2 regions of the Pseudoxanthomonas spadix BD-a59 genome follow, and region 1 is predicted to be linked to the other one. Evidence: riboswitches for the same ligand, from Rfam matches in the RefSeq annotation. Region 1 holds a riboswitch; the other holds the start of a gene.

The links. A riboswitch is a leader RNA that binds a small molecule or an ion and turns the genes downstream of it on or off. The one in region 1 is predicted to bind cobalamin.
Region 2: another riboswitch for cobalamin. It lies ahead of btuB (TonB-dependent vitamin B12 receptor); the one in region 1 lies ahead of DSC_RS15325 (ribonucleoside-diphosphate reductase subunit alpha).

What each region holds. Positions count from the first base shown of each region.
Region 1 is NC_016147.2:3,386,610-3,402,499, forward strand. Features, by position in the region: gene aceK (bifunctional isocitrate dehydrogenase kinase/phosphatase) at 1-407, shown strand, start outside; gene DSC_RS15295 (bifunctional acetate--CoA ligase family protein/GNAT family N-acetyltransferase) at 525-3,224, shown strand; gene DSC_RS15300 (hypothetical protein) at 3,432-3,902, shown strand; gene DSC_RS15305 (TerC family protein) at 4,192-5,151, shown strand; gene DSC_RS15310 (cation:proton antiporter) at 5,337-6,860, shown strand; gene DSC_RS15315 (acyl-CoA thioesterase) at 7,029-7,433, opposite strand; gene DSC_RS15320 (ribonucleotide-diphosphate reductase subunit beta) at 7,624-8,643, opposite strand; gene DSC_RS15325 (ribonucleoside-diphosphate reductase subunit alpha) at 8,822-11,164, opposite strand; cobalamin riboswitch at 11,431-11,649, opposite strand; gene DSC_RS15330 (sterol desaturase family protein) at 11,714-12,583, opposite strand; gene DSC_RS16960 (EF-hand domain-containing protein) at 12,696-13,148, opposite strand; gene DSC_RS15340 (EF-hand domain-containing protein) at 13,264-13,545, opposite strand; gene DSC_RS15345 (hypothetical protein) at 13,637-14,260, opposite strand; gene ompR (osmolarity response regulator transcription factor OmpR) at 14,452-15,171, shown strand; gene DSC_RS15355 (ATP-binding protein) at 15,168-15,890, shown strand, end outside.
Region 2 is NC_016147.2:2,913,341-2,929,230, forward strand. Features, by position in the region: gene DSC_RS13150 (hybrid sensor histidine kinase/response regulator) at 1-1,046, shown strand, start outside; gene bfr (bacterioferritin) at 1,043-1,513, opposite strand; gene DSC_RS13160 ((2Fe-2S)-binding protein) at 1,625-1,834, opposite strand; gene DSC_RS13165 (RNA pyrophosphohydrolase) at 1,900-2,511, opposite strand; tRNA gene DSC_RS13170 (tRNA-Met) at 2,632-2,708, shown strand; partial or broken gene cydX (cytochrome bd-I oxidase subunit CydX) at 2,923-3,015, opposite strand; gene cydB (cytochrome d ubiquinol oxidase subunit II) at 3,031-4,173, opposite strand; gene DSC_RS13180 (cytochrome ubiquinol oxidase subunit I) at 4,193-5,773, opposite strand; gene cydD (thiol reductant ABC exporter subunit CydD) at 5,900-7,582, shown strand; gene cydC (thiol reductant ABC exporter subunit CydC) at 7,579-9,231, shown strand; gene DSC_RS13195 (Crp/Fnr family transcriptional regulator) at 9,416-10,183, opposite strand; gene DSC_RS13200 (DEAD/DEAH box helicase) at 10,567-11,937, shown strand; gene queD (6-carboxytetrahydropterin synthase QueD) at 11,998-12,363, shown strand; gene DSC_RS13210 (GAF domain-containing protein) at 12,713-13,198, shown strand; gene DSC_RS13215 (TfoX/Sxy family protein) at 13,195-13,572, shown strand; cobalamin riboswitch at 13,686-13,914, shown strand; gene btuB (TonB-dependent vitamin B12 receptor) at 14,057-15,890, shown strand, end outside.

The sequences.
Region 1 (15,890 bases):
CGGCGGTGCTGGAGTATGGCCAGGCCATCGTCGACATGGCCCGCAACAACATCTTCCCCGGTGACATGCTGCCGAAGAACTTCGGTGTGTCGCGGCACGGGCGGGTGGTGTTCTACGACTACGACGAGGTCCGGCTGATCACCGACTGCAGTTTCCGCGACTGGCCCAGGGCGCAGAATTTCGAGGAACAGATGGCCGATGAGCCGTGGTTCCAGGTCTGGCCGGGCGATGTGTTCCCCGAGCGCTTCGCCCAGTTCATGGGCTTGCCGCCGGCGCTCGCGCAGGCACTGCAGGCGGTCCATGGGCAGCTGTTCGAGCCGGGCTGGTGGCGTGCCCTGCAGGCCGAGCTGGCCCAGGGCCGCTATCCCGATACGCCGCCCTATCCGCCCGGCCTGCGCCTGGCCTGAACCGATCGCCGCGCGCGCGACCATCGTGGGCAGCGTGCACAGGACCCGCATCGCGTCATGCGGTGCGTGCGTGCGGCCGTGTACCGTATGGGCTGTCGCCACGCCGGCCCAACGTGCATGAGTACCTACCGCCTCAAGTCCGTGTTCGCCCCGCAGTCGATCGCCATCATCGGCGGCAGCCCGCGCGAGCGCTCGGCCGGACGCGCGGTGGTGCGCAACCTGAAGGCCTCCGGCTTCCCCGGCCAGATCGCCTGGGTCAACACGCGCTATGACCAGATCGACGGCATGGCCACCGTGCACGAACTGACCGACCTGGCCTATGTGCCCGACCTGGTGATCGTCACCGCCCCGGCGCCGATGGTGCCCAAGGTGGTGGCCACCGCGGCGCAGCGCGGGGTCGCCGCGGCCATCATCCTGACCGCCGGCCTGGGCCAGGGCCCCGGCTCGCTGGCCGAGGCCACCGAACAGGCCGCACGCGCGCACGGCCTGCGCCTGCTCGGCCCGCACTGCCTGGGGGTGATCGCCCCGCATGCCAGGCTCAATGCCAGCATCGCTGCGCACACGCCGCTGCCGGGCGACCTGGCGCTGATCTCCGAATCCTCGGCCATCGCCGCGGCCCTGGTGGAATGGGGCGTGCAGCACGAGGTCGGCTTCTCCGCGGTGGTGTCGCTGGGCGATGCGATCGACGTGGACTTCAGCGACCTGCTGGACCACTTCGCCCTCGACCGGCACACCCGCGCGATCCTGCTCTATGTCGAATCGATCCGCGACGCGCGCAAGTTCATGTCGGCCGCGCGCGCGGCGGCGCGTGGCAAGCCGGTGGTGGTGGTCAAGTCCGGGCGCGCACCCAACAGCGGCGGTGCCACCCACACCCAGACCCTGGCCCGTTCCGATGCGGTCTACGACGCGGCATTCCGGCGCGCCGGGCTGCTGCGGGTGGGCGCGCTGGACGAGCTGTTCGCCGCCGCGCAGACCCTGGGCCGGCTCGGGACCTTCCCCGGGCGGCGCCTGGCGATCCTGTCCAATGGCGGCGGCGTCGGCGCGCTGGCCCGCGATCAGCTGGGCGCGCTCGGCGGCACCCTGGCCACGCTCTCCAGCGCCACCGTGGACAGGCTGGATCGCGCGCTGCCGGACTGGTCGCGCAGCAACCCGGTGGATATCGTGGTCGACGCCGATGGCGAGCGCTATGCGGCGGCCATCGAGGCGCTGCTGGCCGATGCCGAGAACGACGCGGTGCTGGTGGTCAACGTGCCGACGGCCTTCACCTCCTCGGCCGATGCCGCGCGCGCGCTGGTGCGCAGCGCCGGCCAGCGGCTGCGCTACAGCCGGGCCAAGCCGGTGTTTGCGGTGTGGCTGGGCGGTGGCGAAGCGGCGCTGTCCGCGCTCAACGCCGCCCACATCCCCAACTATGCGACCGAGGCCGACGCGGTCGCCGGCTTCATGCATCTGGTGCGCTATCGCGAAGCGCAGACCGCGCTGATGGAAACCCCACCCAGCCTGCCCGAGGACTTCGTGGTCGACAGCACGGCCGCGCGCGCCATCGTCGAGGCCGCGCTGGCCGAGGGCCGCCAGTGGCTGGACCCGATCGCCGCCAGCAACGTGCTGCGCGCCTACGGCATTCCGACCGCCCGCATCTGGGCCGCGGCCGATGCCGACGCGGCGGTCAGGCTGGCCCAGCCGCTGCTGGACGAGGGCCTGCCCGTGGCGGTCAAGGTGTTGTCGCCGGACATCATCCACAAATCCGACGTCGACGGCGTGCGCCTGAACCTGGTCTCGGCCGAGGCCGTGCATGCGGCCACCACCGCGCTGATCGAGCGCGCACGCCGGCTGCGCCCGGATGCGCGCATCGACGGGGTGGTCGTCCAGCCCACCGTGCTGCGGCCCAAGTCGCGCGAGCTGATCGCCGGGATTGCCGATGATCCGGTGTTCGGTCCGGTGATCGTGTTCGGCCGTGGCGGCAGTGCGGTGGAAGTGATCGACGATGTCGCCCTAGCGCTGCCGCCGCTGGACCTGCGCCTGGCCCACGAGCTGATCGGCCGCACCCGCGTCTCGCGCATCCTCAAGGCCTATCGCGACGTGCCGGCCGCCGACGAACGCGCCGTGGCCCTGGTGCTGGTCAAGCTGGCACAGCTGGCGGCGGACATCCCCGAGATCCGCGAGCTGGACATCAACCCGTTGCTGGCAGATGCCGGCGGCGTGGCCGCGGTGGACGCGCGCATCGCGGTGGCCCATTCGCGCCAGCTGCACAAGGGCCGTGGCCATCCACGGCTGTCGATCCTGCCCTATCCCAAGGAATGGGAGCGCCAGCTGACCCTGACCGATGGCAGCGCCGTGTTCGTGCGGCCGGTGCGGCCGGAAGACGAAGCACTGTTCCGTGCGTTCTTCGCCAGGGTCAGTGACGAGGACCTGCGGCTGCGCTTCTTCCAGTCGATGAAGCACTTCAGCCACGAGTTCCTCGCCCGCCTGACCCAGCTGGACTACGCCCGCTCGATCGCGCTGGTGGCGCTCAATGGGCAGGGGGAGATGCTGGGCGCGGTGCGCCTGCTGGCCGACGCCAACTACGAGCGCGGCGAATACGCCATCCTGGTCCGCTCGGACCTCAAGGGCGCCGGCCTGGGCTGGCAGCTGATGCAGATCATGATCGAGTACGCGCGCCGGCAGGGCCTGCGCCTGGTCGAGGGCCAGGTGCTGCGCGAGAACCGCACCATGCTGGCCATGTGCCGGGAGCTGGGCTTCAGCTTCAAGCCCGACCCGGACGATCCGTCCATCGTCAACGTGACCCTGCCGGTCGGCGACGCCGCGCGCGCCAGTGCCTGATGCTGCTGGACGTGCTGGTCAGCCAGATCGAGACCCATGGCCTGCTCGGCTGCCGAATGCAACCCTGGTCTGCCGGAGCAGGCCGCCTCCGGCCAGCGTGGGTTAACGCGCCGCTGGTAGCGTGGATGGATGTGCTGTCCGGGCGCCGGTGCCTGGTGGCGCCGCTTGCGCGCCGCGGCTGCGCCTTCTCCCCAAGGTCCTCGCGCCATGAACGCCGCCCCCATCCTGTCCCTGCTGCTGCTGGCCGCGCCGCTGGGCGCGCTGGCCCAGGCCGGTCCGCTGGACCTCAAGCTCAAGGACGACCCGGCCTTTTCCGCAGCCGATCCGCCCGGTGCCTATTACGGCGATCACAGCGGGCCTGTGCCGAGGGACATCGTGCCTGCGCGTTCGGAACTGGACGACGGCAAGGCCCACCTCCATGGCAGCTTCACCACCGGCATGGGCTACTCCACCGGTTACGGCAGCAGCACCTACCACGCGGCCGACCTCAGTATCGGCAAGGCCTTCACCAGCGAACAGGGCCGCACCAGCGTGATGCGCATGGATATCCACGTCAGCAAGGGCGATGGACCCTTCCATGGCCCTTACGGTGACGGCGACTACGGCGGCGGCAACCGGCCCGGCCCGCGTTCGGCAGGCGGCGCGTCCATGCGCTGGTTGCAGGACGCCCCGGAGTGACAATGCCGTCATTCCAGGGCCTCTCCCAAGCCTGGGCCCGGCTTTCCGATTGACCGATCACGGCTGCGGCCGCGACAATCCGCGCCAGAAGGGGAGTAGCTCCCACGCGCTGTGATCGTCATGACGGGCCTGGTGCCCCGGTCCAGCGGCAACCGGTCCAGATCATTGACCGGCTGTGAGCGAGACCTTCGCCGCAACGGCGAAGGCGTGTGCCCCGGATCTGCCAAGACTCCAGACGCACCCACCGGACCCCGTCGCTCCCGTCCCTCTTACGCGTGGAGAAAACCAGATGCAGACAGTGGCCAACCCTTGGCTATGGGGTGGATTCGTGGTCGTGGTGATCGCCGCGTTGCTGGCCGACCTGGTGCTGATGCGCCACGGCGGCGCGCACAAGGTGAGCTTCAAGGAAGCGCTGTGGTGGTCGATCGCCTGGGTCACCCTGGCCCTGGCGTTCAACGCCGGCCTGTGGTGGTACCTGCACCAGACCCTCGATGCGGCCAACGCCGGCCGCATCGGCCTGGAGTTCCTGACTGGCTACCTGGTCGAGAAGTCGCTGGCGGTGGACAACATCTTCGTGTTCCTGCTGGTGATGAATTCCTTTGCCCTGCCCGAGGAGCAGCGCCAGCGCGTTCTGGTGATCGGCGTGCTGGGCGCAATCGTGCTGCGCGCGGTCATGATCTTTGCCGGCGCTGCGCTGCTGACCAGGTTCCACTGGCTGCTGTACGTGTTCGGCGCGTTCCTGCTGCTCACCGGCATCAGGATGTGGTTCTCGGCCGGGTCCGAGCCGGATCTGGAAGCCAATCCGGTGTTGAAGTACATGCGCAGGCACCTGCGCCTGACCGAGAGTTATGTCGGCCACAGGCTGTCGGTGGTGCGCGAGGGCAAGCGCTGGTACACGCCGCTGTTCGTGGTGCTGATCCTGATCTCGGTCACCGACGTGATCTTTGCGGTCGACTCGATCCCGGCGATTTTCGCCATCACCACCGACCCGTTCATCGTGCTGACCTCCAACGTCTTTGCGGTGCTGGGCCTGCGCGCGATGTTCTTCCTGCTGGCCGGCATGGCCGACCGTTTCCACCTGCTGCCCTACGGGCTGGCGGTCATTCTGGTGTACATCGGCGCCAAGATGCTGGTGGTGGACTTCATCCAGATCCCGGTGCTGGCCTCGCTGGGCGTGGTGTTCGCCATCCTGGCCCTCACCGTGTGGCTGAGCCTGGCCCGGCCGCCAAGGCCTGACGCACACGGCTAGGCACAGGCGCCTTGCAGGCGGGGGTGATGCGGGCGCTGCAGTGCGGCCGGCACAGCCGGCAACGCTGTCGGTGCTGCCGCAGGCGCATCAGGATTTTCGCCCTGCCGGAATGGCCTGGCCTCACGCGCCAATGAACACGGGCCGGCTACGTTTGCCGGCCCGGTTTTCATCGGAAAAAGCCACGCATGGCCCTGTTCCAGACCCTGGTCGTGCTGCTGCTGGTGGCCGCGCTGCTCTCGCAGCTGGCGCGCCGCACCGGTCTACCCTACCCCAGCCTGGTGGCGGTGGCCGGCACGGCGGCGGCAGCGATGCCGTGGGTGCCGCAGGTCGGGATCGACCCGAAGCTGGCCATGACCCTGTTCATCGCCCCGGCGCTGCTGTCGGCCGCGTTCGAGACTTCGCCCCACGAGCTCCGGCACAACTGGCCGCCATTGCTGGCGCTGGCGGTGTTCGCGGTGCTGCTGACCACTGCGGCGGTGGCCTGGCTGGGCGTGTCGATGGCCGGCCTGCCGCTGGCCGCGGCGATCGCGCTGGGTGCGGTGGTGGCGCCGCCGGACGCGGCCGCCGCCCACGCGGTGCTGGGCCGGCTGGGCCTGCCGCGGCGCACGCTGGTGACCCTGCAGGGCGAAAGCCTGTTCAACGATGCCATCGCCCTGGTGTTGTTTGGCGGCGCGGTGGCCATGGTCCAGGGCACCGACCATCCCTGGCAGTCAGTGGCCGGGCTGCTGCTGGAGGTACCCGGCGGGGTGCTGCTGGGCGCGGCGGTGGGCTGGGGCTATTCCAGGATCGGAGCAATGTGGTCGGGCAGCCAGAGCGCGACGATCTTCGAATTCGCCGGCACTTTCCTGGTGTGGACGGCGGGCGAGCGCCTGCATGTGTCGCCGGTGCTGGCCGTGGTGACCTACGCGATGCTGCTGGCGCGCTCGGCGCCACATCGCCAGCACGTACGCGGCCGGGTGCATTCGTTCTCGATCTGGGATGCGGCGGTGTTCGTGCTCAACGTGATCGCCTTCCTGCTGATCGGCCTGCAGGCGCGCGAGGTCGTGACCGGCCTGCAGGGCGCCGAACGCTGGCACGCGCTGGGCTTTGCCGCGGCAGTGCTGGGCGCGGTGGTGCTGGTGCGGGTGCTGTGGGTGATGCTCTATCCGCTGCTGCTGCGCGCGCTGCTGCCCGGCCACGAGCCGCAGGTGCACGGCCAGACCCGGGTGCGGCTGGTGGTGTCCTGGTCGGGCATGCGCGGGGTGCTGACCCTGGCCACGGCACTGTCGCTGCCGGGTGATTTCCCGGGGCGCGACCTGATCGTGCTGTGCGCGCTGGCCGTGGTGCTGGGCACCGTGGTGCTGCAGGGTGCCACCCTGGACGCGCTGATCCGCTGGCTGAAGATTCCCGCCGACACCACCACCACGCGCGCCATCGACCAGACCCGCGAGCGCCTCGAGGCGGCCGGGCGCGAGGAGCTGGAGCGGCTGGCCGCCAGCGACACCAATCCCGAGGCCCTGCGCCGGGTGCGCGACTGGTATCACGCAAAACCGGCCCCGGGCGAAGTCGAAGCCAAGCGCCGCCTGGTCCAGGCCGAACGCCGCCAGCTCAACGCACTGCACGCCCGCGGCGAGCTGCCCGAGGACGCCTTCCGGATCCTGCAGGAGGAACTGGATCTGCGCGAGCTGAGCCTGTCCGAGCCGGAGGCGCGCAGGATCGAGGAAGTATGAGCCCCGCGATACAGGCGTGTGTCATCGGCGGGGGAATGCACGCCTGCTCCACTGCGCTTCGGTCAGAACCACGCGAAGACCCGGCCGGGCAAGACGCGGCGCGGCAGGGATTTGGTGCGGCCACGCGCCGATGGGACCTGACCCCGCTCGGCAGCCCAGGCACCGTGCTCAGAGTTTCGGCAACGCCGGCACGGCGGTCGGACGACCCAGGGGATCCAGGGCGATCATCACGAAGCGCCCGCGCGTGCATAGCTTGCGCTCGCCGGACAGCAGGTCCTCGGTGATCACTTCCACATCGACATTCATCGAGCTGCGGCCGACCTTGACGATGCTGGCGACCACCTCGACCAGGTCGCCCTTGCGGATCGGTTGGCGGAAATCGACCTGCTCCGAGCGCGCGGTGACCACGGTGGTGCGCGCATAGCGCGAGGCAACGATGAAGGCGGCCATGTCCATCCACGCCAGCGCCTGGCCCCCGAACAGCGTGCCCAGATGGTTGGTGTGGTCGGGAAAGACCATGTGCAGCAGGCGGGCCTGGAGCGGACGCACTTCACCGGCAGGGACTTCGGACATCGCGGCAACTCCTGAGTTGGACCCTGCGCAGCGCGCGCAGAGGTCCATTGTCGCCGGTGTAGGGCATGGCCGCGCATCGCAGGAATGCGTGCACGGTTGCCAAGCCTTCGGGACATTGGCCGCGCTGGGCGGCGCTTCCATTTCCGCCCCGTCGGCTTCGGCAGCGCCGATCCAGCGCGCAGGACACCGCTCAGAACGCGTGGTCGAAGCCCACTTCACCCTGCACGCCCACCTGGTAGGACGAGACCCGGCGCTCGAAGAAGTTGGTCAGCTCCTGGACGTCCTGCAGCTCCATGAAGGGCAGCGGGTTGCGCACGTTGTACTTGCGCTCCATGCCCAGCCGGGCGAAGTGGTTGTCGGCGCAGTGCTGCAGGTACTGGCGCATGTCGCGGCTGGAGATGCCGGCCACGCCGCCGGACAGCACGTCCTCGGCGAACTGCAGCTCGCATTCGATCGCCTCTTCGAGCATCGCCTGGACCTGTTGCTGCATCTGCTCGTCGAACAGGTCCGGCTCCTCCTCGCGGACCACGCGCACCGACTCGAACGCAAAGGCCATGTGGCAGCTCTCGTCGCGGAACACCCAGTTGGTGCCCGAGGCCAGGCCCGGCAGCAGCCCGCGCGAACGGAAGTAGTACACGTAGGCAAAGGCTGCGAAGAAGAACAGCCCTTCGATGCACGTGGCAAAGCAGATCTGGTTGAGCAGGAACTGGCGTCGGTGCGCGCGCGTCTCCAGGCGGCCCAGGTCCTGCAGGCTGTCCATCCACTTGAAGCAGAACCCGGCCTTGTTCCTGATCGAGGCGATGTTGTCCACCGCGGCGAAGGCCTTGCTCCGCTCGCCCGGTTCGGGCAGGTAGTTGTCCAGCAGGGTCAGGTAGAACTGCACGTGCAGCGCTTCCTCGTAGAGCTGGCGCGACAGGTACATGCGCGCTTCGGGCGCGTTGAGATGCTGGTAGAGGTTCAGCACCAGGTTGTTGGACACGATCGAATCGCCGGTGGCGAAGAAGGCGACCAGCCGGTGGATCAGGTGGCGATCGGCCGGGGTCATCTTGTCGTGCAGGTCGGCGATGTCGATCTGGAAGTTGATCTCCTCCACCGTCCAGCTGTTCCTGATGGCATCGCGGTACATGTCATAGAACTGCGGATAGCGCATCGGGCGCAGGGTCAGTTCAAAACCGGGATCGAGCAGCATCTGACGGGGGTGGGCGGACATGGGTTTCTCGCTTGTGATTTCTTTCCTTCTCCCGTCGGGAGAAGGTGCCCGAAGGGCGGATATCGAAGCCGCATCCCTGCGGCTGAGGTAAGGGCGAAGGCGATGATGCCGGAGCCCTCATTGACTCCGCCGCACCCTCACCCCAACCCCTCTCCCGACGGGAGAGGGGCTTGAAGCATTACTGGCAGGCCTCGCAGCCTTCCGGATTTTCCAGCGAGCAGCTCACCGCCTCGTCCGGGGTGAACGCCGGCTTCGGAGCGGGCGCTTGGCTGGCGTCGTGGCTGAGGGTGGCCTTGGCGATGCGGGTGGCCGGGCGCGAGCGCAGGTAGTAGGTGGTCTTGAGGCCCTGCTTCCACGCGTACATGTACATGGAGGACAGCGCGCCGATGTTCGGGCTCTCCATGAACAGGTTGAGCGAGGCGGACTGGTCGATGAAGGCGCCGCGGCCGGCGGCCATGTCGATCAGCGAGCGCATCGGGATTTCCCAGGCGGTGCGGTAGATCTGGCGCAGCGTCTGGGGAATCTGGGCGATGCCCTGGATCGAGCCTTCGGCCAGCTTGATCGCATCGCGCATCTGCGCAGTCCACAGGCCGAGCTTCTTCAGCTCGTCCACCAGGTAGCGGTTGACCTGCAGGAAGTCGCCCGACAGGGTCTCGCGCTTGAACAGGTTGGACAGCTGCGGCTCCACGCACTCGTAGCAGCCGGCGATCGAGGCGATGGTCGCGGTCGGGGCGATGGCGATCAGCAGCGAGTTGCGCAGGCCGTGCTGGCGGATGCGCGCACGCAGGGCGTCCCAGCGCGCGGTGTCTTCCGGGGTCACATTCCAGGCATCGAACTGCAACGCGCCACTGGCCGCGCGGGTGTCGGCGAAGGACGGATGCCTGCCGCGTTGCTGGGCCAGTTCGCACGAGGTTTCCAGCGCGTGGAAGTAGATGGTCTCGGCGATCTTGTTCGACAGCGCGCGGGCCTGCGCGCTGTCGAAGGCCAGGCGCTTCTTGAAGAACACGTCCTGCAGGCCCATGCAGCCCAGGCCGACCGGACGCCAGCGCAGGTTGCCGCGACGCGCGGTTTGAATCGGGTAGAAGTTCAGGTCGATCACCCGGTCCAGCTGGTGCACGGCCAGGCGCACGGTCTGGGCCAGCTTGTCGAAATCGAAATCGCCGTGGTCGTCGAAATGACGGCCCAGGTTGATCGAGCCCAGGTTGCACACCGCGGTCTCGTCGCTGGAGGTGACCTCCAGGATCTCGGTGCACAGGTTGGACAGGTGGATCACGTTGCCGGCGCGCAGGGTCTGGTTGCTGGCCAGGTTGCACTTGTCCTTGAAGGTCATCCAGCCGTTGCCGGTCTCGGCCAGGGTGCGCATCATCCGGGCGTAGAGCTTGCGCGCGGCGATGGTCTTGGTGGCCTTGCCCTGGGCTTCGGCCTGCAGGTAGGCGTGCTCGAAGGCCTCGCCGTACAGGTCGGGCAGTTCCGGGGTGGTCTTGGGATCGAACAGCGACCACGGCGCATCGGCTTCCACGCGCTGCATGAACAGGTCCGGCACCCAGTTGGCCAGGTTGAGGTTGTGGGTGCGGCGGGCGTCGTCACCGGCGTTGTCGCGCAGCTCCAGGAAGTCTTCCAGGTCGGCGTGCCAGGTTTCCAGGTACACGCAGGCCGCGCCCTTGCGCTTGCCACCCTGGTTGACCGCGGCCACCGACGAATCCAGGGTCTTCAGCCACGGCACGATGCCGTTGGAATGGCCGTTGGTCGAGCTGATCAGCGAGCCGCGGGCGCGCACGCGGCTGTAGCTGACGCCGATGCCGCCGGAGAACTTGGACAGCTGGGCGATATCGCCGTACCTGGCGTAGATGGACTCCAGCGAGTCCTGCGGCGAATCCAGCAAAAAACAGCTGGAGAGCTGCTCGTGGGTGGTGCCGGCGTTGAACAGGGTCGGCGAGGACGGCAGGTAATCCAGCCGGGCCATGCGCTGGTACAGCGCCAGCGCTTCGGGCACCTCTTCGCTCAATGCGCTGGCGATGCGCAGGAAGAACTGCTGCGGGGTCTCGATCACCTTGCGGGTGTGCGGATGGCGCAGCAGGTAGCGGTCGTACAGCGTGCGCAGGCCGAAGTACTCGAACTCCCGGTCCAGGTTGAGGTCGATCGCATCGTTGAGCTTGCGCGCGTTAGCCTGCACGAACTCCAGCAGGCGCGCGTTGATCAGGCCGACTTCGTGGCCGCGGCTGATCGACTGCGAGAAGGCGTGGATCTGCTGGCCGGCCACTTCCTTGGCGATGCAGTTGGCCAGCAGGCGCGCGGCCAGGCGGCCGTATTCGGGCTCCTCGCCGATCAGCAAGGCGGCGGTGCGGATCGACAGTTCGTCCAGTTCCTGGGTGCTGGCCCCGTCATACAGGCCGGAGATGGTGCGGGTGGCCACGCGCATCGGATCGACCGCGTGCAGGCCATCGGCGCAGCGCTGGACGGCACGCACGATCTTGTTCAGGTCCACCGCCTCGCTGCCGCCGTTGCGCTTTTTCACGCGCATCACGGTGGCGGTGGGCGGTGGGGTCAGCAGGAATTGTGCGTCGGCCGGGCGCGGCGCCACGGCGGAATCGGTCTGGGTCACGAGTCGGTTCTCCATGCATGATGCACGCCCCGCGCCTGTCCCGAGCAAGGCGAAGGACGGCGTTGGCGTTGGAGTGTGGGACGGCGGCGTCGCAAGGACCGCGACGCCCGGACGGGCCGGCGGCGGCCTTCGCTTCATCCGCCATCTTCCCCTCGGAAGACGCCGCGGCCAGGACCGCGCGATGTGCGTGCGCGCGGCTGTCGGCAGGTCTTCGGACTCATGGGCATGAAGGCCAGACCTTCTCCTCCTCCGCCGCTTCCCGGGCGCTGGCCCAGTGCTGATGTGGCGGATTCGTTCCCAGTTACCGCTGCGGGGCAGCGTCGGAATTGGCCTCGACGGCCGCACCGACTTCCCTTTTGATCCGCGACGAGCAAGTCCGCAGAACCGACAGCCACAAGATAGTGTGGCCGAAGGGCTCCGTCAACGCTAAATGTGGTGTGCGGCTCTTACCCCCAGCGGCGGCGGGTTTTACCGCCTGGAACGTGGCGCCTGGCCGTGGCTCGGCTTGCCGCCAGGTGGGCCGGACAAGGTCTGCCACACCTCCTTCAGCGACCGGGTCCGGCGCAGGTCGGCGAACAACCCGATCCAGCCGTGCAGCGCAATGCGTACCGGGTTGTAGCTGCGGATCGGTTCGACCAGGCCGTAGCGGATCGGCACCCCGGGCTGGACCTGGCCAAATGTGCCGAACAGCCGGTCGAACACGATCAGCACCCCGCCGTAGTTGCAGTCCAGGTACTGCGGATTGCTGGCGTGGTGCACGCGATGGTGGGCCGGGGTGTTGAAGGCCCATTCGAACCAGCGCGGCAGCGTGCCGATCAGCTCGGTATGCAGCCAGAACTGGTAGATCAGGTTGAGCGCCAGCGCGCCGATCACCACCGGCACCGGAAAGCCCAGCCACACCAGCGGCGCAAAGCACACCGCCGCAGCGGTGATCTGTCCGGTCCAGCCCAGCCGGTAGGCCGAGGCCAGCGTGTACTGGTTGGGGGAATGGTGCACCGCGTGGTTCAGCCAGAACCAGCGGATGCGATGGTCGGCCCGGTGCATCCAGTAGTAGCAGAACTCCACGCCGAGCAGCAGCCCGAGCCACTGCCACCACGTGTCCATGTGCAGGGTGGTGATGCGCCACTGCGCCACGGCATACAGGGCCAGGCCGACCAGGCCGCCCTGCAGCACGCGGTTGACCACCCCGCGCACCAGCGCATCGGCCAGCGAGGCCCAGTAGGCCTTCCAGTCGTAGGCCTGCCCGCGACGCAGGCGCAGCCACCCTTCGGCCGCCGCCAGCAACGGCAGGAGCAGCGGAATGATCAGTAGCCAGCGGTAAGGGAGCAGATCATGCATGGGGCGGATTCCACGGCGCCTTCAATGGCTGCCGTTGGCAGCGGGGACCGGCGGGGAGCCGTCGGCGCGAGGCGGAACGGGCGGGAACACGCATGAACCCACCCGTGGCCGCTCAGCGCTGACCCTGGCGCCGGCCGGCAAAGCGCGAAGCAACCTGCTGCACTTCCTCCACCGACAGCTTGCCGTCGGCGTTGAGGTCCAGGCGATCGAAGGCCCTGGCCACGCGCGGCAGGCTGGCATCGGCCTCGGCGCGGTCGATGTCGCCATCCTGGTTGGTGTCGGCAGCGCGCAAACGGTCCAGCACCGAATTCCTCATTTCGGCCTGGGACAGCCTGCCGTCACGGTCTGCATCCAGTACGTCGAAATTCTTGGAAATGGGATTCAACGCATCGGCCTCGGCACGATCGATGTAACCGTCCTGGTTGGTATCGGCCTTGGCCCAGCGCTGCTGCAGCGCCTGCTTCTGGGCTTGGGTCGGTTCGGGCAGGGTCATCTGGGCGAAGGCGGCCGGGGCAAGGAACACCAGCAGCAGCGGCAGCAGGCGGATTTCATGTGGAAGTTTCATGTCGATACCTGGTTCGGATCCGGGTGGGAGAAAAGGTGTGATCGTCGACCACCGCTGCCACAACCCAGCCGGCGGTGCGGCGGCCGAGCGGACGGATGACGATGCAATCCTGAGGCTAGGATTGGCGCTGCCTGAGTTTCTGCCCGACCACCTGCAGCTCGGCCCTGGACAGGCGGCCGTCACGGTCGGTGTCGAGCTTGTCGAAACCGCGCTTGAGGCGCGGCATGTCCGCCACCTCGGCACGGTCCAGGAAACCATCGCCATTGGCGTCGGCCTGCGCCAGGCGTTCGGCCAGCTGTTGCCCACTGGGCATCTGCGCCTGGGCGGCAGCGGCAACGGCGCCGGTGGCCGTGAGCATGAAGACGAGAATGCGAAGACCCAACGGCAAAGGTTTCATGGAATTCATCCGGGAGGGCGGGATGGAGAGGCGGTGCCGTCGCGACGGCGGACCGGGGGGTGACGCCCCGCGACGGCACCAGGACGGAACATCAGCGGCAGGCGATCACTTCGCCGGCGGCATTGGTGCAGGTGCTGGTATGACTCACCTGGCCGTTGCTGTAGTCGGTTGAGCCGCTATAGGTGTTGCCCTGCGGTCCGGTCGCCGTGGTGTCGCGCCCGCCCGAGTAAGTGCCGTCGGCATTCTTGGTAAACCCGCCTTCGGTGCTGACGCTGCCGCCGTTGGCCCCCTGGGCCGAGGCGCTTGCCGAACGGCTGGCGTTGCCCGTGCCGTCGCGGCTGGAGGTGGCGCTGCGGCTGGCACTGCCACCGTTGGCAGAGTCGACGTAGGCGCTGGTGCTGCGTCCGGCGCTGCCATCGGCATTGCGGTAGGCTTGCGCCTGATAGCTGGCATCGCCGCCGTTGGCGCCAGTGGCGCTGCCGGAGCGGGTGATGCTGCCGTTGCCCTGGCCATCGGTGCTGAGGGTGCGGGCACGGGCATAGCTGCCGTGGACCCCGCTGCCGGAGGCACTGGTATGGGCCTGACGCGCACCATCGATATTGCTGACCGAACGGGCGCGAGTACGCTGGCGCGCATCGGCATCATCAATGCTCGCGGCCAAGCCCGTGGTCATGACCAGCGCGGCCACCAGGACGTTGAACTTCTGAAGGTGCATGGCGAACTCCTGAGTTTGGAAGGGGCGCGGCGCAGGCAGCGTCGCGGTGCAGCCACGTTAGGCCGCCGCAGCGGCACAGGTGTTTCGGCTCTGCCAGCGGATGTTGCTGTAGCCGCCCTGCGAAACATCTGCTTACAAAGTCCACCGGCCGGGCATTTACGCGGCCTGCGCGGGACGCGATATTGCCCCGCATGAACCAGACCACCGCCAGCCTTCTGCTGGTCGACGACGACCTGCGCCTGCGCGAGCTGCTGCTGCGCTACCTGGAAGGCCAGGGCTTCACGGTCAAGGGCGTGGGCGACGGTGCACAGATGCGCCAGGCGCTGGATCGGGGCCACTTCGACCTGATCGTGCTGGACCTGATGCTGCCCGGCGAGAGCGGGCTGGAACTGTGCCGGCGCCTGCGCGGCCAGGGCGACAGCACGCCGGTGGTGATGCTCACCGCCAAGGGTGACGAGATCGACCGCATCGTCGGCCTGGAAATCGGCGCCGACGACTACCTGCCCAAGCCGGTCAATCCGCGCGAGCTGCTGGCCCGGATCCGCTCGGTCCTGCGCCGCACCCAGGCCATGCCAGGCGCGCCGCAGGCCGAGGGCGGCACGGTCAACTTCGGTCCCTGGACGCTGGACCTGGGTACCCGCCAGCTGACCCGCGCAGGCGTGCCGGTGAAGCTGACCTCGGGCGAATTCGCGGTGCTGGCGGTGCTGGTGCGCCATCCGCGCCAGCCGCTCTCGCGCGACCGGTTGATGAGCCTGGCGCGCGGGCGCGGGCACGAGGCGTTCGAGCGCAGCATGGATGTGACCATCGCGCGCCTGCGCAAGCTGCTGGAGGACGATCCGCGCAACCCGGCGATCGTGCAGACCGTGTGGGGGGTGGGCTATGTGTTCGTGCCGCCGGAGGGCCGCGCATGAGCCGCACGCGCAGCATGTTCTCCCAGCTGGTGCTGGTGATCGCACTGGTGCTGGCCGGCGCCGGTGCGCTGGCGGTGGTGCTGGGCCGCGAACTGGCCACCCGGCCGGCCGCCGAACAGCTGGCCCGGGCGATGCTGGGCTTTGCCAGCATCGCCGAGGCACTGGATCGCACCGGCTCGCACGCCCAGACCCTGCGTTACCTGCACCAGGCTGGGCTGGACGTGCGCCAGACCCCGCCGATCGCCCGGACGCCGCGGTTGGCGCCATTCCTGCGGGCGTTGCGCGACCGCGCCCAGCAGCTCGGGCCGCAGCGCGCGCTCCTGCTGGCGCGTGACGCCGGCGGCGACCGGCTGTGGATGCAGCTGCGCACCCAGCCGCAGGTGTGGGTGGCCTTCGCCGCCAAGCCGCTGCGCGGCGGGCGCCGGTTCTCGGTGGCCCTGCTGCTGGGCTGCGTGGGCCTGACCTGGCTGGGGGCGGCGTCTCTGGCGCGCCGGCTGGTCACGCCATTGCGCACGCTGGCCCACGCCGCGCCCGGCCTGGTCCAGGGCGATGCGCCGCCGCTGGGCGACATCGGCGGCCCGCGCGAGGTGCGCGAACTGGCCCATGCGCTGGAACAGGCCAGCGCCGAGGTGCGCAGCGCCGCCGACGAGCGCGCGCTGATGCTGGCCGGCATCTCGCACGACCTGCGCACGCCGCTCACGCGCGTGCAGTTCGCCGCC
Region 2 (15,890 bases), 470 kb from region 1:
CAGACCTGCGCGCCCTGCTCAGCGTGGTCCCGCGCGCGCCCGACACGGCCAGGCCGGGCCCGACCGTCCAGCCGCTGCCCCTGTCCGAACCAGAACAGTTCTTCACTTCACCATCTGTCACGGTCCCCGGCGCCGAACCGCCGCCGGCCCAGCCGGCGGCCGTGGACGGACGCCGGCTGCTGCTGGTCGAGGACAACCCGGTCAACCTGGCCGTGGCCGAGAAGATGCTCGAATCACTGGGCTTTACTGCCGATCACGCAGGCAACGGCGTGGTGGCGCTGGAGAAGATGGGCCGCACCCGCTATCCGCTGGTGCTGATGGACTGCCAGATGCCGCTGCTGGACGGCTACACCGCCACCCGCCGCTGGCGCGAACGCGAGGCCGAGCGCGGCCAAGCGCGGCTGCCGATCGTGGCCATGACCGCCAATGCGATGGCCGGCGACCGCCAGCGCTGTCTGGATGCCGGCATGGACGATTACCTGTCCAAACCGGTTTCGCGCACCCAACTGGAAAAATGCCTGCACCGATGGTTGCCACCGCTGGACGACGGCACCGGCGCGCAGGCCAGCGTGGCGACCGGGCCCACGGCCGCGGTCCCGGTTGTACAACCTGCACCGGCCGAGCCGTGGCCGTTCGTGGAAGAAACCATGCCGCCCCCGGGTGCTTCGGCCATCGATGGCGCCGTGGCCGCGCTGGACACCAGCGTCCTGGACGAGCTGGCAGAAGTCACCGGACCGGGCCTGGCCAGCATCATCCAGGTATTCCTGGAAGATGCCCCGCGCCTGATCCGCGAACTGGAAACCGCCTCGACCGTGCCCGACCTGGACGCCATGCGCGCGGCGGCCCATTCGCTCAAGTCCTCCAGCGCCAACATGGGCGCCCTGGCCCTGTCGGCGGCGGCCAGGCGCATCGAACTGGGCGCACGCGAACAGCGCCTGGATCGCCCGGCCGTGGCGGTGGCGCTGGTGATCGCGGAATTTGCCCGGGCCCGGGTCGCGCTGCAGGGATATCTGGTGCGCCTGCAGGACGCCGGCGCGGCGACTTAGCCGTCGAGCTTGCTCAACAAGTAGTTCGGCTCGCCGATCCGGCCGATCAGGTCCAGCTGGGTTTCCAGCCAGTCCACGTGTTCTTCCTCCGAATCGAGGATCTCCACCAGCAGCTGGCGGCTGACGTAGTCGCCGACCGTCTCGCAGTAGGCCACCCCTTCGCGCAGCACCGGCAGCGCGTCCATCTCCAGCGCCAGGTCGCACTCGAGCAGCTCGCGCGGGTTTTCACCCACGCGCAGCTTGCCCAACGCCTGGAAATTGGGAAGCCCTTCGAGGAACAGGATGCGGTCGGCCAGCTTGTCCGCATGCTTCATCTCGTCGATGGACTCGTTGTACTCGTGCTCGGCCAGTTCCTTCAGGCCCCAGTTCTTCAGCATCTTGGCGTGCAGGAAATACTGGTTGATGGCAGTCAGCTCGTTGTAGAGGACCTTGTTGAGGAACTCGATGACCTTGGCGTCGCCCTTCATCGTCATGGCCTATGCAGGTGGTGGAATGCGCCGCAGGATACCGTGCCAGGCCGGACGATGCTGAAACCCCGATCGTGATCGCCTGTGCGTGCGCCCGGCGCCGCGCCAGGCTCAGGCGGCCGCCGCGTCACTCACGACCGGCAGCGGAAGGGCCATCCTGGCGTGCTGTTCGGCCAGCAGACCGGCGGCCATGTCCAGACAACTGCCGCAGGTGCTGCCGCAGCCGGTGCGCATGGTCAGTTCGGAAACAGTCTTGCAGCCGTTGGCGGCGGCTTCGCGGATCTGGAGGTGGGTGACCCCGTTGCAGAGACAGACGTACACGGCAGTGGCTGGGCGCGACGGACCGGAATGGCCCGGGCCTATTCAAACGCGAATGCGAATGGTTGTCAATTTCCAGAAGGCAGTGGATCTGAACCCTTCCGCCGACCACCGGAGCGGATGCGTGGGCGCTGGGCGCCGCGCGCCGCCGCGGACTCGATGACGCCCCGGTCCTGGCGCGGCTGCGGCACCGCCTGCAGCCCGGCCGCCAGCCGTGCCAACGGCGCCAGATGGTCCAGTGCACGGGCGTAGACGCCGCGCTTGAACATCACCACGTGCTCCATCGGATACCAGAAATCCACCCAGCGCCAATGGTCGAACTCGGGGGTCTCGGTCAGGTCCAGACGCACGTGGTGCTCCTCGCAGACCATTCGCAGCAGGAACCAGACCTGCTTCTGGCCGATGCACACATGGCGTTCGTGGCGGCGCACGGCGCGTTGCGGCAGCCGATAGCGCAGCCAGCCCGGGGTCGCGCCCAGTAACTCGACGTGCTCGGGCAGCAGGCCGGTTTCCTCGCGCAGTTCGCGGTACATGGCCTCGACCGGGGTCTCGTCCGTGTTCATTCCGCCCTGCGGGAACTGCCAGCCATCCCGGCGCACCCGGCGCGCCCAGAACACTTTCCCTTGCGGATGCATCAACACGATGCCGACGTTGGGTCGGTAACCGTCCGGATCGATCACGACGCGGACTCCTGAGAATCTACTGGAGCCGAATGTGCCATGCCTGCGCCGGCGCCTCAACCAGACAATCAGAAGATTGACAGACGCCCTTCAGATATCCAGAATTGCCGGTTCTCGCGCGGCTATGTAGCTCAGCCGGTTAGAGCACAGCACTCATAATGCTGGGGTCGGTGGTTCGAGTCCACCCATAGCCACCACTTCGCGCGAACCTGCAGTACAGGCAAAAAGGCCCGCTTCCTGAGCGGGCTTTTCCGTATCCGGGATACGGACCTTCCGAGGCACGCCACCCTGCACCTCGTCCGCTGGCACGGCAAATGGGCGGCAGACCTGGCAAGGATCCAACTACAGTTCGTCAGGCGCGGCGTCAGGCGGCGGATTGCCCTGCGTCTGCGGGTCCGGCGCGACGCCCTTGCGCGCGTCCTGGCGCATTTCGAACCACATGCCGTTGAGGATGGCGAAGAAGCAGGCAAGGCTCACGCCCAGGATCCAAGCGAAGTACCACATGGTGCAGCTCCTATGTCAGTAGGCGTTCGGGTTCTGGCCGATGCTGTCGGCGCCGACCTTGCCGCGCAGCACACGGTAGACCCAGGCGGTGTAGAGCAACACGATCGGCAGCAACAGCACCACCGCGATCAGCATGATGAACAGCGTGGTGTGGCTGGAGGACGCATCCCACAGGGTCAGGCCGTGGTTCGGGTCGGAGGAGGACGGCAGCAGGAAGGGGAACACCGCCAGGCCCTCGGTCAGGATGATGCTGGCGATGCCCAGGCTGGAGGCCAGGAACGCTCGCCCCCCCTTGCCGCGCAGCAGCAGCACGCCACTGAGCAACATGCCCGCCACCCCCAGCACCGGGAAGATCCAGGTCCACGGCATGGCCTGGTAGCTGGCCATCCAGGAGGCATGCGCCACCTGCTTGAGCGCAGGGTTGGACGCGCCGGTGAGGTCCAGGCCGCTGGTCACCCGGTAGCCGTCGACGCCCAGGGCCATCCACACCCCGGCCAGCACGAACAGCACCGCTGCGGCAAAGGCGGCCAGTGCACCGAGCTTGCCCGCGCGCACTGCAACCGGGCCATCGGTCTTGAGCACCAGCATGCCGGCGCCGTGCGCGGCCAGCATGGTCACACTGACCAGGCCGCAGACCAGCTGGAACGGCATCAGCAGGCCGAACAGGTTGCCTTCGTAGATCACCCGCAGGCCGTCGTCGAAATGGAACGGCACGCCGACCACGACGTTGCCCATGGCCACCCCGAACACCAGTGCCGGCACGAAGCCGCCCACGAACAACGCCCAGTCCCAGACCGCGCGCCAGGTCGGATTTTCGACCTTGCTGCGAAACTTGAAGCCCACCGGACGCAGGATCAGCGCCACCAGGATCAGGAACATGGCCAGGTAGAAGCCGGAGAAGCTGACCGCGTAGAGGATCGGGAACGCAGCGAAGATCGCACCACCGCCGGTGATCAGCCACACCTGGTTGCCCTCCCAGACCGGGCCGATCACGTTGAGGGTCAGGCGGCGCTCGGCATCGGTGCGTGCCACGGCGGGCAGCAGCGTGCCCACGCCCAGGTCGAAGCCGTCGGCGATGGCAAAGCCGATCAGCAAAATGCCCAGCAGCAGCCACCAGATCAGGCGCAGGGTGTCGTAGTCGAGGGGAATGGCGTGCATGTTGCGTGCTCCGTGGCCGTCAGACGGTGGGCGAGGTGGCCAGCGCACTGGCGGAGGGTTGGGAGGGGGCGCCGCCGCCGATGTAGTCGGTCGGGCCCTTCCTGATCAACTTGCGCATCAGCCAGATCTCGACCACCGCCAGGGTGGTGTAAAGCGCCGCGAAACCGCACAGCGAGAGCACGACCTCGTAGAGCTTCAGGCCCGAGGCGGCGAAGAAGGTCGGCAGGACGCCATCGATGATCCACGGCTGGCGGCCGTATTCGGCGATGATCCAGCCGAGCTCGATGGCCACCCAGGGCAGCAGCAGGCTCCATAGCGCCAGTTTCAGGAAGCCACGTTTTTGCTCGATCTTGTTGGTGGTCACGTACCAGAAGGCCACTGCGAAGAACCCGATGAAGTACAGGCCCAGGGCCACCATGATGCGGAAGGCCCAGAACATCGGCAGCACGTTGGGCACCGTGTCCAGGGCTGCCCTGGCGATCTCGCCATCGGTGGCGTTGCCGATGTCGTCGCGGTACTTCTTCAGCAGCAGGGCATGGCCCATGTCCTGCCACTTGGCCTCGAAGGTCGACCGGGCCTGCGCATCGCCGCGGTCGGCGCGCAGCGCCTGCAGCGCGGCGTAGGCATCCTGGCCGTTGCGGATACGCTGCTCGGCGCGGGCGACCAGGTCCTTGATGCCCGGCATCTGGGTGTTAAGCGAACGGGTGCCGATCAGGCCCATGACCCAGGGAATGTGGACTTCGGCCCGATTGCGCTGGTTGGCCTGGTCGGGGATGGCGAACAGGTTAAACCCGGCCGGGGCAGGCTCGGTTTCCCACATGCCTTCCATCACCGCCAGCTTCATCTTCTGGTTCTCGCCGACCGTGTAGCCGCTCTCGTCACCGAGCACCACCACGCTCAGCGAGGCGGCCAGCCCGAAACTGGCGGCCACCGCCAGCGAGCGCTTGGCCAGCTCGACATGCTTGCCGCGCAGCAGGTACAGCGCACTGATCGCGGCCACGAACACCGCGCCGCACACGTAGCCGGCACTGACCGTATGCACGAACTTGGCCTGCGCCACCGGGTTGAACAGCACCGCGGCGAAGTCGGTCACCTCCATGCGCATGGTGTCCGGGTTGAAGCTGGCACCGGTCGGGAACTGCATCCAGCCATTGGCGATCAGGATCCACAGCGCCGACAGGTTGGAGCCCAGCGCCACCAGCCAGGTCACCATCAGGTGCTGGACCCTGCTCAGCTTGTTCCAGCCGAAGAAGAACAGGCCGATGAAGCTGGCTTCCAGGAAGAACGCCATCAGCCCTTCGATCGCCAGCGGCGCGCCGAAGATGTCACCGACATATTGGCTGTAATAGGACCAGTTGGTGCCGAACTGGAACTCCATGACCACCCCGGTGCCCACGCCCATGGCGAAGTTCAGGCCGAACAGCGAGCCCCAGAACAGGGTCATGCGTCGCCACACATCGCGACCGGTCATCACGTAGACGCTTTCCATGATGGCCAGGAGGAAGGACAGGCCCAGCGTCAGCGGGACGAACAGGAAGTGATAGAGCGCAGTGAGCGCGAACTGCAGACGACTGAGTTCGACGATGGTCATGTCCGGCATGGCAGCTGTGGCCCCTTGGAGTTGCCTGCAGGATGCCCTGCAATCGGGCTGCCGGCCTTGATCTGCATCAACGTCCCGACAGGCGGCCAGGGTGCACAATCAGGCCTTCGTTGCTCGCCACCGGTCATGCCCCAGCCTTCGCCCGATGCCCGCCAGCAGCTGCAGGCCCTTACCGCGCCGGTGCGCGGGCGGTTGCGCGTGGCAGGCGTGGCCACGGTGCTGGCCGGCGTGGGACTGGCGGCCCAGGCCGGGCTGATCGCGCTGGCCGCGCAGCGGGTGCTGGTCCAGCACCTGCCGCTGGACCAGGTGCTGCCGCTGCTGCTGGCGCTGTGCGCGGTCGGCCTGGTCCGCGCCGGCCTGGCTTGGTCTGCGCGCCATTGCGCCGATGCGGCGGTGGAAACCCTGCGCCACCAGCTGCGTCTTTCCGTGGTACGGCGCCTGCAGGCACGCGGGCCGCTGTGGCTGCGCCACCAGCGCGCCGGCGCCCTGGCCGAACTGCCCGGCGCCCATGTCGATGCGCTGGACGGCTACGTCGGCGGCTTCCTGCTGGCACGGATGGAAGTCACCTGGGTGCCGCTGGTGCTGCTGGTGGCGGTGTTCTGGGTCGATCCGGTGGTCGGCGGCATCCTGCTGCTGACCCTGCCGCTGATCCCGGTGTTCATGGCCCTGGTGGGCTGGGGTGCACAGGCCGCCAGCGAACGCCAGCTCGATGCGCTGACCCGGATGGGCGCGCATTTTGCCGACCGCCTGCGTGGGCTGGGCCTGATCCGCCTGTACGGCCGCGCGCAGAGCGAACTGGAAGGCGTGCGCGCGGCCGCAGACGCGGTGCGCGAAGGCAGCCTGAAGGTACTGCGCATCGCCTTCCTGTCCTCGGCGGTGCTGGAGTTCTTCGCCTCGATGGGGGTGGCGATGGTGGCGCTGTATCTGGGCCTGACCTACCTGGGCATGCTGCACATCCGCAGCGCGCCGCTGGACCTGGCTTCGGGACTGTTCTGCCTGCTGCTGGCCCCGGAGGTCTACGCGCCGCTGCGCCGGCTGGCCGCGCACTACCACGATCGCGCCAACGCGCTGGCCGCAATCACCCGGATCGATGCGGCGCTGGATCAAGCCGAGCAGGCCCCCCGCGAGGTGGCGCCCGGGGCCGATGCCGCAGGGACATTGCCACCCCAGGTCTGCGTGCAGGTGCGCGACCTGAGCCTGCGCCACGCCGGCGCCTCGCATCCGGTCCTGGAGCAGCTGTCCTTCGATCTGCACAGCGGTCAGCACATCGCGCTGGCCGGGCCCAGCGGCTGCGGCAAGAGCACCTTGCTGGAAGCCCTCGCCGGCTGGCTGCCGGCCGATGCCGGCCAGTTGCTGCGCAGCCAACACCTGCGCATCGGCTACGCGGCGCAGCGGCCGCACCTGTTCTGTGGCTCGATCGCCGACAACCTGCGCATTGCCGCGCCGCAGGCCAGTCAGGCGCAGCTGCACGCGGCGGCCGACGCGGCGCAGGTGATGGACTTCGTCCGGCAGCTGCCGCAGGGGCTGGACACGCGCATCGGTGAAGGCGGCTTCGGCCTGTCCGGCGGCCAGGCCCGCCGCGTCGCCCTGGCGCGTGTGCTGCTGCAGGATCCGCAGCTGTTGCTACTGGACGAGCCGACCGCGTTCCTGGATGCGCAGACCGAAGCGCGCCTGCTCGAGGCGCTGCTGCAGTTCGCCCGCGACCGTACCCTGGTCATCGCCACCCACAGCGAGGCGGTGATGGAACGTCTTGGCCAGGTGCTGTGGCTGCCGGACGGGCAGATGCGCCGCTTGCGGAAGGCCGCGTGAACCCGTTCGCCGCCCATCGCCGCGGCATTGCGCTGACCCTGGCGCTGCTCAGCCTGACCCTGCTGGCCGGTACCGCGCTGCTGGGGGTCGCCGGGCACTTTCTCACCGCCGCAGCGCTGGCCGGGACGGGCGCGCTCGGGTTCAACCTGTTCGGCCCCTCGGCCGGCATCCGCGGCCTGACCTTCGTGCGCATCCTCTCGCGCTACGGCGAAAAACTGGTCGGCCACGATGTCACCCTGCGGATCGGCCGCGACCTGCGGCTGGACTTCTTCCGCCGCGCGCTGCCGTTGGCACCGCTGGGCCTGGGACGGCTGCGCACCGGGGATTTGCTCAGCCAGCTGATCGCCGACATCGAACGGGTCGAAGGCGGGCTGGTGCGCGCGTTCGGCCCGCTGCTGGCGTTGGGCCTGCTGGTGCTGGTGGCCTGCGCGGTCGCCGCGATCGCCTTGCCGCTGGCCGGGCTGGTGCTGCTGGTGACCTGCCTGCTGCTGGGCGTGGTGCTGCCATGGGCGGCTGCGCGTGGCGCGCGCACGCACGAGGCTGCGCGCGAACAAGCCCGCGCCACCGTGCGTGCCGACGTGCTCGATGCCGTGCAGGGCGCCACCGACCTGGCCGCGCTGCAGGCCGGCGACGGCTGGCTGGCCCGGATCGAGGCGGCCAGCCAGGCGCTGGCGCGCTGCGAACGCCGGCGCAAGCAACGACTGGCCTTGGCTACCTTCGGCCACGGCGCGATCACGGCGATCGCGCTGACCGCGATGCTGGGGCTTGTCCTGGCGGCCGCATCGACCGGTGCGGTGTCGGCGCCGGCCGCGGCGGGCCTGTTCTTCATGACCGTGGCCACGCTGGAGGCCTGCGCCGGCGCGGCCCTGGCCTGGCGCGAACTGCATGCCGCGCGCGGCGCCTGGCAGCGCCTGCAGGGCACCGTCAGCGCCGCCCCGCCGGTGCGCGATCCGGCAACGCCCAGCCCCGTGCCCGCGCAGGGCAGCCTGGAACTGGTGCAGGTCGGTTTCCACTGGGCCGGCAGCAGCCAGCCGGTGCTGGACGGTGCCAGCCTGCGCATCGCCCCCGGCCAGCGCATCGCCATCACCGGCGACAGCGGCGCCGGCAAGAGCTCGCTGCTGGCGCTGCTGCTGCGCCTGTGCGATCCGGATGCGGGCAGCGTGCGCTACGCCGGCATCGACCTGCGCCGCTTCGCCCAGGACGACTGGCACGCCCAGATCGCCTGGCTGCCGCAGGAGGCGCCGGTGTTCGCCGGCAGCGTGCGCGACAACCTGCGCCTGGGCGATGCGCAGGCCAATGACATGCGCCTGTGGCAGGTGCTCGAACAGGTGCGGCTGGACGCGCTGGTGCGCGGCCTGCCCGGCCAGCTCGATGCCTGGATCGGCGAACACGGCCGCACGCTCTCCGCCGGCCAGGCCCGCCGCATCGCCCTGGCCCGCGCCCTGCTGCGCAATGCCTCGATCCTGCTGCTGGACGAACCCACCGAAGGCCTGGACGTGGACACCGCCCAGGCACTGCTGGCCGACCTGGCCGAGGCCAGCCAGGGCCGCACCGTCATCGTGATCACCCATGACGCACTGCCCGTCGGCTGGGCCGAAGCGACCTGGCATCTGGCCGATGGTCGCCTGCAGGAAGCGACCAGTGCCTAGCTGTTGCGCGCGTCTTCAGCGGGCGCCGGTGCTGGGCAGGCTGGTTTGTCGGCCCACCCAACTTCGCCGGCGCGATACCGCTCGCCGATTTCCAATCCACGCCAGCTGCATCCTTGTCGACCTGCGCCACCCGGCCGGGTCACGCGACCACCACCGCAGCGGGCTGTTGGCTTGCAGTCCCGCATCACCCGCCCGCGGCGGCCAGAAGATCCAGCCTGCGGCGGTCCAGCAGGCGCACCGTGTGCGGATCGGGGGTGGCGATCAGGCCTTCACCGCGCAGCTTGGTAAAGCAGCGGCTCACCGTCTCGATGGTCAGGCCCAGGTAGTCGGCGATGTCGGTGCGGGTCATCGGCAGGGCGATGACCACAGGGTCCAGCCCCTGGCGGGCGCGGCGCTGGGCCATGTCCTGCAGGAAGCCAGCCAGACGCTCCGGTGGTGTCATCCGGGCCAGTGCCATCAGCTTGTCGCGGGTGGCGTCCAGCTCGATGCAGGCGCGCTGCATCAGCTCGTGTTCCAGACCGGGGTGGGTCCGGCACAGGGTGCGCATGCCTTGGTGGGGGACCGCGCACAGGGTGCTGTCGGTGATCGCCTCGATGGTGTACCGGTAATGATCCGAGCCACTGAAGCCGATGTAGTCGCCCGGCATCAGGAAGCCGGCCACCAGCCGGCGGCCGTCGGCCAGGGTCCGGGTGCGGCGCAGGGCGCCGGTCTGCACGGTGAACACGTAGCGGCGCTGCTCGCCTTCGCGGGCCAGCAGCTCGCCGGCACGCAGCTGCAGATCACCAGTGAGTTGCTCCAGGGCCCTGGCCTGTTCGGCTGGCAGCGCAGAGCACACCGCCAGGTGGCGCACCAGGCAGACCCGGCAGCCGTGGCCGGCAACCGGCTCGCGCTCCTCGCCCACATCGTCCGCTGGCGGCTCGGAGGTATTGCGGTGGATACGCAGGCTGCTCATCGGTGTGCGCCTCCTGTGCGCGTGACCAGGCCATGATACGCCCGGTCCGCAGGTAAACCGTCGCCGCACCGGCCGGCGTGGACGGCGCAGATCGGGTACCATACGCGGGCTTCGCTTTAGCGGCAGTCGTGTTTCCCCTGAAGGGACACCGGCGTTGAATGGGCTATCGGCCCGCTTCGCCCCCCATCCTCCGACGCCTTCTCGCTTCGCAAAGACGGCCCTACCACTGTCGGCATGGTCGCCCAACAGTTACTCGCAGCGCGGTTAGGGAACGCTTCGGGCAACACACGCTCTTCCAACGGCTTTCGTGGCACGTAGCGCTTGTTTGCGCTGCGCGTGTGGCGTTTTCCGCGCGAACCGGGCGTGCATCCGGAGCTTTACCAATGTCATTTGAAACCCTGGGGCTTGCCCCGTTCCTGCTGCGTGCGCTGGCCGAGCAGGGCTATGAAACCCCGACCCCGATCCAGGAACAGGCCATCCCGCTGGCCCTGGCCGGCCGCGACCTGATGGCCGGCGCACAGACCGGCACCGGCAAGACCGCTGCGTTCGGCCTGCCGCTGCTGCAGCACCTGGGCACCCACCCGCAGGCAGTCACCCGTGGCCCGCGTCGTCCGCGCGCCCTGGTCCTGACCCCGACCCGCGAGCTGGCCACCCAGGTGCACGAGAGCCTGCGCGACTACAGCAAGTACCTGCGCATTCCGTCGGCCACCATCTACGGCGGCGTGGGCATGGGCCCGCAGCTGGACACGCTGCGTCGTGGCGTGGACCTGGTAATCGCCTGTCCGGGCCGCCTGATCGACCACCTGGAGCGTCGCAGCGTCGACCTGTCGGGCATCGAGGTGCTGGTCCTGGACGAGGCCGACCGCATGCTGGACATGGGCTTTTTGCCGTCGATCAAGCGGATCCTGGCCAAGCTGCCCAAGCAGAACCGCCAGACCCTGCTGTTCTCGGCCACCTTCGACGACAACATCAAGTTGCTGGCGCGCGAGTTCATGCACGATCCGCTGGAGATCCAGGCCACGCCCAAGAACACCGTGCACGAGAACATCACCCACCGCGTGCATCCGGTCGACAGCGCCCGCAAGCGCGACCTGCTGCTGCACCTGCTGGCCGAGGACTCGCGCGAGCAGACCCTGGTGTTCGCCAAGACCAAGCACGGCAGCGACAAGCTGGCGCTGTTCCTGGAGAAGGCCGGCATCCAGACCGCCGCGATCCACGGCAACAAGAGCCAATCCCAGCGCCTGCGCGCGCTGCGTGACTTCAAGGCCGGCAAGGTCACCGTGCTGGTGGCCACCGACATCGCCGCGCGCGGCATCGACATCGACCAGCTGCCCAAGGTCATCAACTTCGACCTGCCGATGGTGGCCGAGGACTACGTGCACCGCATCGGCCGCACCGGCCGCAACGGTTCCACCGGCCAGGCCGTGTCGCTGGTCTCGCAGGAAGATGCCAAGCTGCTGCGCGCAATCGTGCGCCTGCTCGACCGCGACCTGGAGATCAAGGACGTGCCGGGCTTCGTGCCGCAGACCCCGATCCGCTGGGGCAACAGCGCACCGGGCCGGGCCGACCTGCCGGGCGGCGAGCGCCCGCCGCGTCGCCACGACCGCCGTCCGCATGGCGAAGCCCCGCGCCGCGCCCACGCCGGCCCCAGGCAGCACGGCGCGCCGCGTCCGGGCGGCAGCGGCAACGGGCGTCGCGCAGGTGGCGGCGGTGCCGGTGGCCAGCGCTCCAGCCAGCCGCGTCGCGCCGACTGAGGGGCACAGGTTGCCGGCGCGGGGTTTGCACGCCCCGCGCCGGCCGCCGAAGATTGCGCCATGGATATCTTCAAGGTCTTCAGCATCGAAGCCGCGCACCGGCTGCCCAACGTGCCCGATGGGCACAAGTGCGCCCGCCTGCACGGACACTCGTTCCGCATCGAGATCCACCTGTCTGGCCCGCTGGATCCGCACACTGGCTGGGTGATGGACTTCGCCGAAGTCAAGGCAGCCTTCAGGCCGATCTTCCAGCGCCTGGACCACCACTACCTCAACGACATCCAGGGCCTGGACAACCCCACCAGCGAGCGCATCGCCGAGTGGATCTGGGATCACCTCAAGCCCGCGCTGCCGCTGCTGAGCCAGGTGGTGGTGCACGAGACCTGCACCGCCGGCAGCCGCTACCGCGGGCCTGCCGCAGGCTGAGAGGCTGAGAAAAACACTGCAACGGGAGCCGCAAGGCGCTTTTCATTCCTGGACCTGAGTGTTTCAGCAACCGTTCGTCGGTCGCCCTGCGCTGGCCTTGCATTGCCACAAAACCGGGGGTATGCTGCGTCGCAACATCAACCCGTAATGCTGGTTTCGCGGAAATTGGTGGCACAGCACAGCACATCGCGCCGGCGCCTTGCGCCACGCTCCCTCGTTTGTGTGGGTCCCTCCCCCCACACAAATCTGGCCCGACAGGTCCCTCCCCCTGTCGGGCTTTTTTTTTGTCAAACGCTGCCGGCGCCGCCCGCCCCGGCGCCGGCCCCGCATGTGCACGTAGAATCGGCCCATGTCATTTGCCAGCCAGACCCTTTCCGGGACCAAGTCCGAGCAGTATGCGCAGCTGCTGGAACAGGCGCGCGGCCTGATGCAAGGGGAAACCGACCGCATCGCCAACGCGGCCAACCTCTCGGCGCTGCTGTTCAACGCCCTGCCGGACTGCAACTGGGCCGGATTCTATTTCTTTGATGGAACCGAGCTGGTGGTCGGCCCGTTCCAGGGCTTGCCGGCCTGCGTGCGGATCAAGCTGGACAAGGGCGTCTGCGGCGCCGCGGCCAGTACCCGCCAGACCCAGCGCGTGCATGACGTGGAGGCCTTCCCCGGCCACATCGCCTGCGACGCGGCTTCGCGCTCGGAACTGGTGGTGCCATTGGTGAAGGACGGCGCGCTGATCGGCGTGCTGGATATCGACAGTCCGCGGGTCGGCCGCTTCGACGAGGACGACCAGCGCGGCATCGAAGCCATCGCCGCGGCCTGGGTCCAGGCCCTGCAATGAGCACCACGCAGCTGCGCAACATCGGTCCCAAGTCCGCTGCGTGGCTGCGCCAGGTCGGTCTGCGCACCGAGGAAGACCTGCGCGCGGCCGGCTCGGTCGAAGCCTTCATGCGGGTCAAACGCGCCGGTTTCCGGCCCAGCCTCAACCTGCTCTATGCGCTGGAAGGCGCGCTGCAGGGCTGCCACTGGCAGGAGGTGAGCCAGGCGCGCCGCCAGGAGATGGTGGCCGCGGTGGAAGCGGCCGCGGCCGCCCTGCCGCCGCCGCGCGGACGCCCGGCCGCCGCGCCGGTGACCACCACCAACCACGGCAGCGACGAAGGCGGACATGGGCCGTCATTCGATTTCCTCGACAGTCCCGGTCGCGACGACGACTGAACCTGCGAGGGCCTGTGGGAGCCGCTTCAGCGGCGATGGGCTGTACCGGGAAGCTTTCGCCGCTGAAGCGGCTCCCACGCGCAGCGGTCACGGCCCAGCGCCTGATCGCGTACACTCTGCGCCGCTTTCAGGTGACCCCACGCGCAGCTGCACGCGCGGCGGGTTGAAACGGGAAGCTGGTGAGCCTTGAACCAGGCGATTCCGGCGCTGCCCCCGCAACGGTAAGCGAGTCATGCCAACGCATCGGCCACTGTGCGCGACACGCACGGGAAGGCGCGGCGGCGGAAGTGCCGGCACTTCCAACTCGCAAGCCCGGAGACCGGCCTGGAGCGCGGATTCGCCACGAATCCATCACCGGTTGCGATGCGGAGGGCGTCGCGCGTGCCGCGCCGCGCGTGTTTCGCGTGCGCTGTCCGCCTGCATTACCTCCGTCCGCGGCTTCCTTGCCTTGCATGCGCGCGGGGCGCGCGACGGAGTCTTGCCCATGAAATCCACCCTGCTTTCCCTGGCCATCGCGCTGGGGCTTCCCACCATCGGCTCGGCCCAGACCGGCGAGGATGCCACCGTCCTGGACCAGGTCACGGTCACCGCCACCCGCACGCAAGTGGCCCTTCAGGACAGCCTGGTGCCGGTGCAGGTCATCTCGCGCGAAGAGATCGACCGCAGCCAGGCCAGCTCGCTGACCGACCTGCTGGCCGGGCGTGCCGGCATTGGCTTCAGCAACCAGGGCGGCCCGGGCAAGAACACCACGCTCAACATCCGCGGCACCGAGTCCGACCAGGTCCTGGTGCTGCTCGACGGTGTGCGCATCGGCTCGGCCAGCGCCGGCCTGGCCGCGTTCCAGGACCTGCCGGTGGCGCAGATCGAGCGCATCGAAATCGTGCGCGGCCCGCGCTCGAGCCTGTACGGCTCGGAAGCCATCGGCGGGGTCATCCAGATCTTCACCCGCACCGGCGGCCAGGGCCTGACCACCCATGCCCAGGCCGGATTCGGCAGCCACGACCTGCGCAACCACAGTGCCGGCTTCAGCTACCGCGGCGCGCGCGGCTGGCTCTCGGCCAACGCCGGCTACCAGCAAACCGACGGCATCAACGCCTGCCGCGGGACCGCCGGCAATGCCCAGGCGCCGTTTGGCGCCGGCTGCTATGTCGACCAACCCGACCGCGACGGCTACCGCAACACCTCCATCGGGGTGCGCGGCGGCATCAATGTCACCGACACACTCAGCCTGGAAGGCACCTTCCTCAACGCCGACAGCCGCAACCAATACGACGGCAGCGCCTTTGGTGGCAACGAAGCGGACAACCTGCAGCGCGTGGCCGGCGGCACCCTGCGCTGGACGCCGTCCGATGCCCTCACCCTGACCGTGCAGGCCGGCCGCGCCGAGGACCAGTCCGACAACGACTACGTCGATGCCGACGCCGGCACGCGCAGCTACGTCAGCACCTTCGACACCCGTCGCGACACCGCATCGGCACAGGCCGATTACACCTTCGCGCCGGGCCAGATCGTCACCCTCGGCGGCGACTGGCAGGACGATCAGGTCACCAGCAATACCCCGTTCGACGTGGACAGCCGCGACAACACCGGCGTGTTCGCCCAGTACCAGGGCCGCTTCTCCGCGCATTCGCTGCAGGCCTCGGTGCGCAATGACGACAACGAACAGTTCGGCTCGCACGCCACCGGCAGCCTGGGCTATGGGTTCGGCTTCGGCAACGGCTTCAGGTTCACCGCCAGCGCCGGCACCGGCTTCAAGGCACCGACCTTCAACGACCTGTACTACCCGGGCGGCTTCGGCAATCCGGACCTCAAGCCGGAGAAGAGCAAGTCGCTCAACCTGGGCCTGGCCCAGTACGGCCAGGGCTGGAACTGGACCTTCAATGCGCATGAAACCCGCATCGAGGACCTGATCGGTTACGACACCGCCTTCAACCTGGTCAACGTGGACAAGGCCAGGATCCGCGGCGCCGAACTCACCGGTTTCATGACGCTGCATGGCCTGGACATCAACGCGCAGATCAGCCACACCGAACCGCGCAACGACAGCGATGGCAGCATCAATCACGACAACTGGCTGGCCCGCCGCGCACGCGACACCGCCCGCCTGGACCTGGACTACGCCATCGGTGACTTCCGCCTGGGGCTGACCGGCAACGGCTACGGCCATCGCTACGATGACGCGGCCAACACCGCGCGCCTGGCCGGCTACGGCACCCTGGACGTGCGCCTGGAATACGCGCTGTCCGGCGACTGGACCCTGCAGGCCAAGGCCGCCAACGTGTTCGACAGGGACTACCAAACCATCCAGTGGTACAACC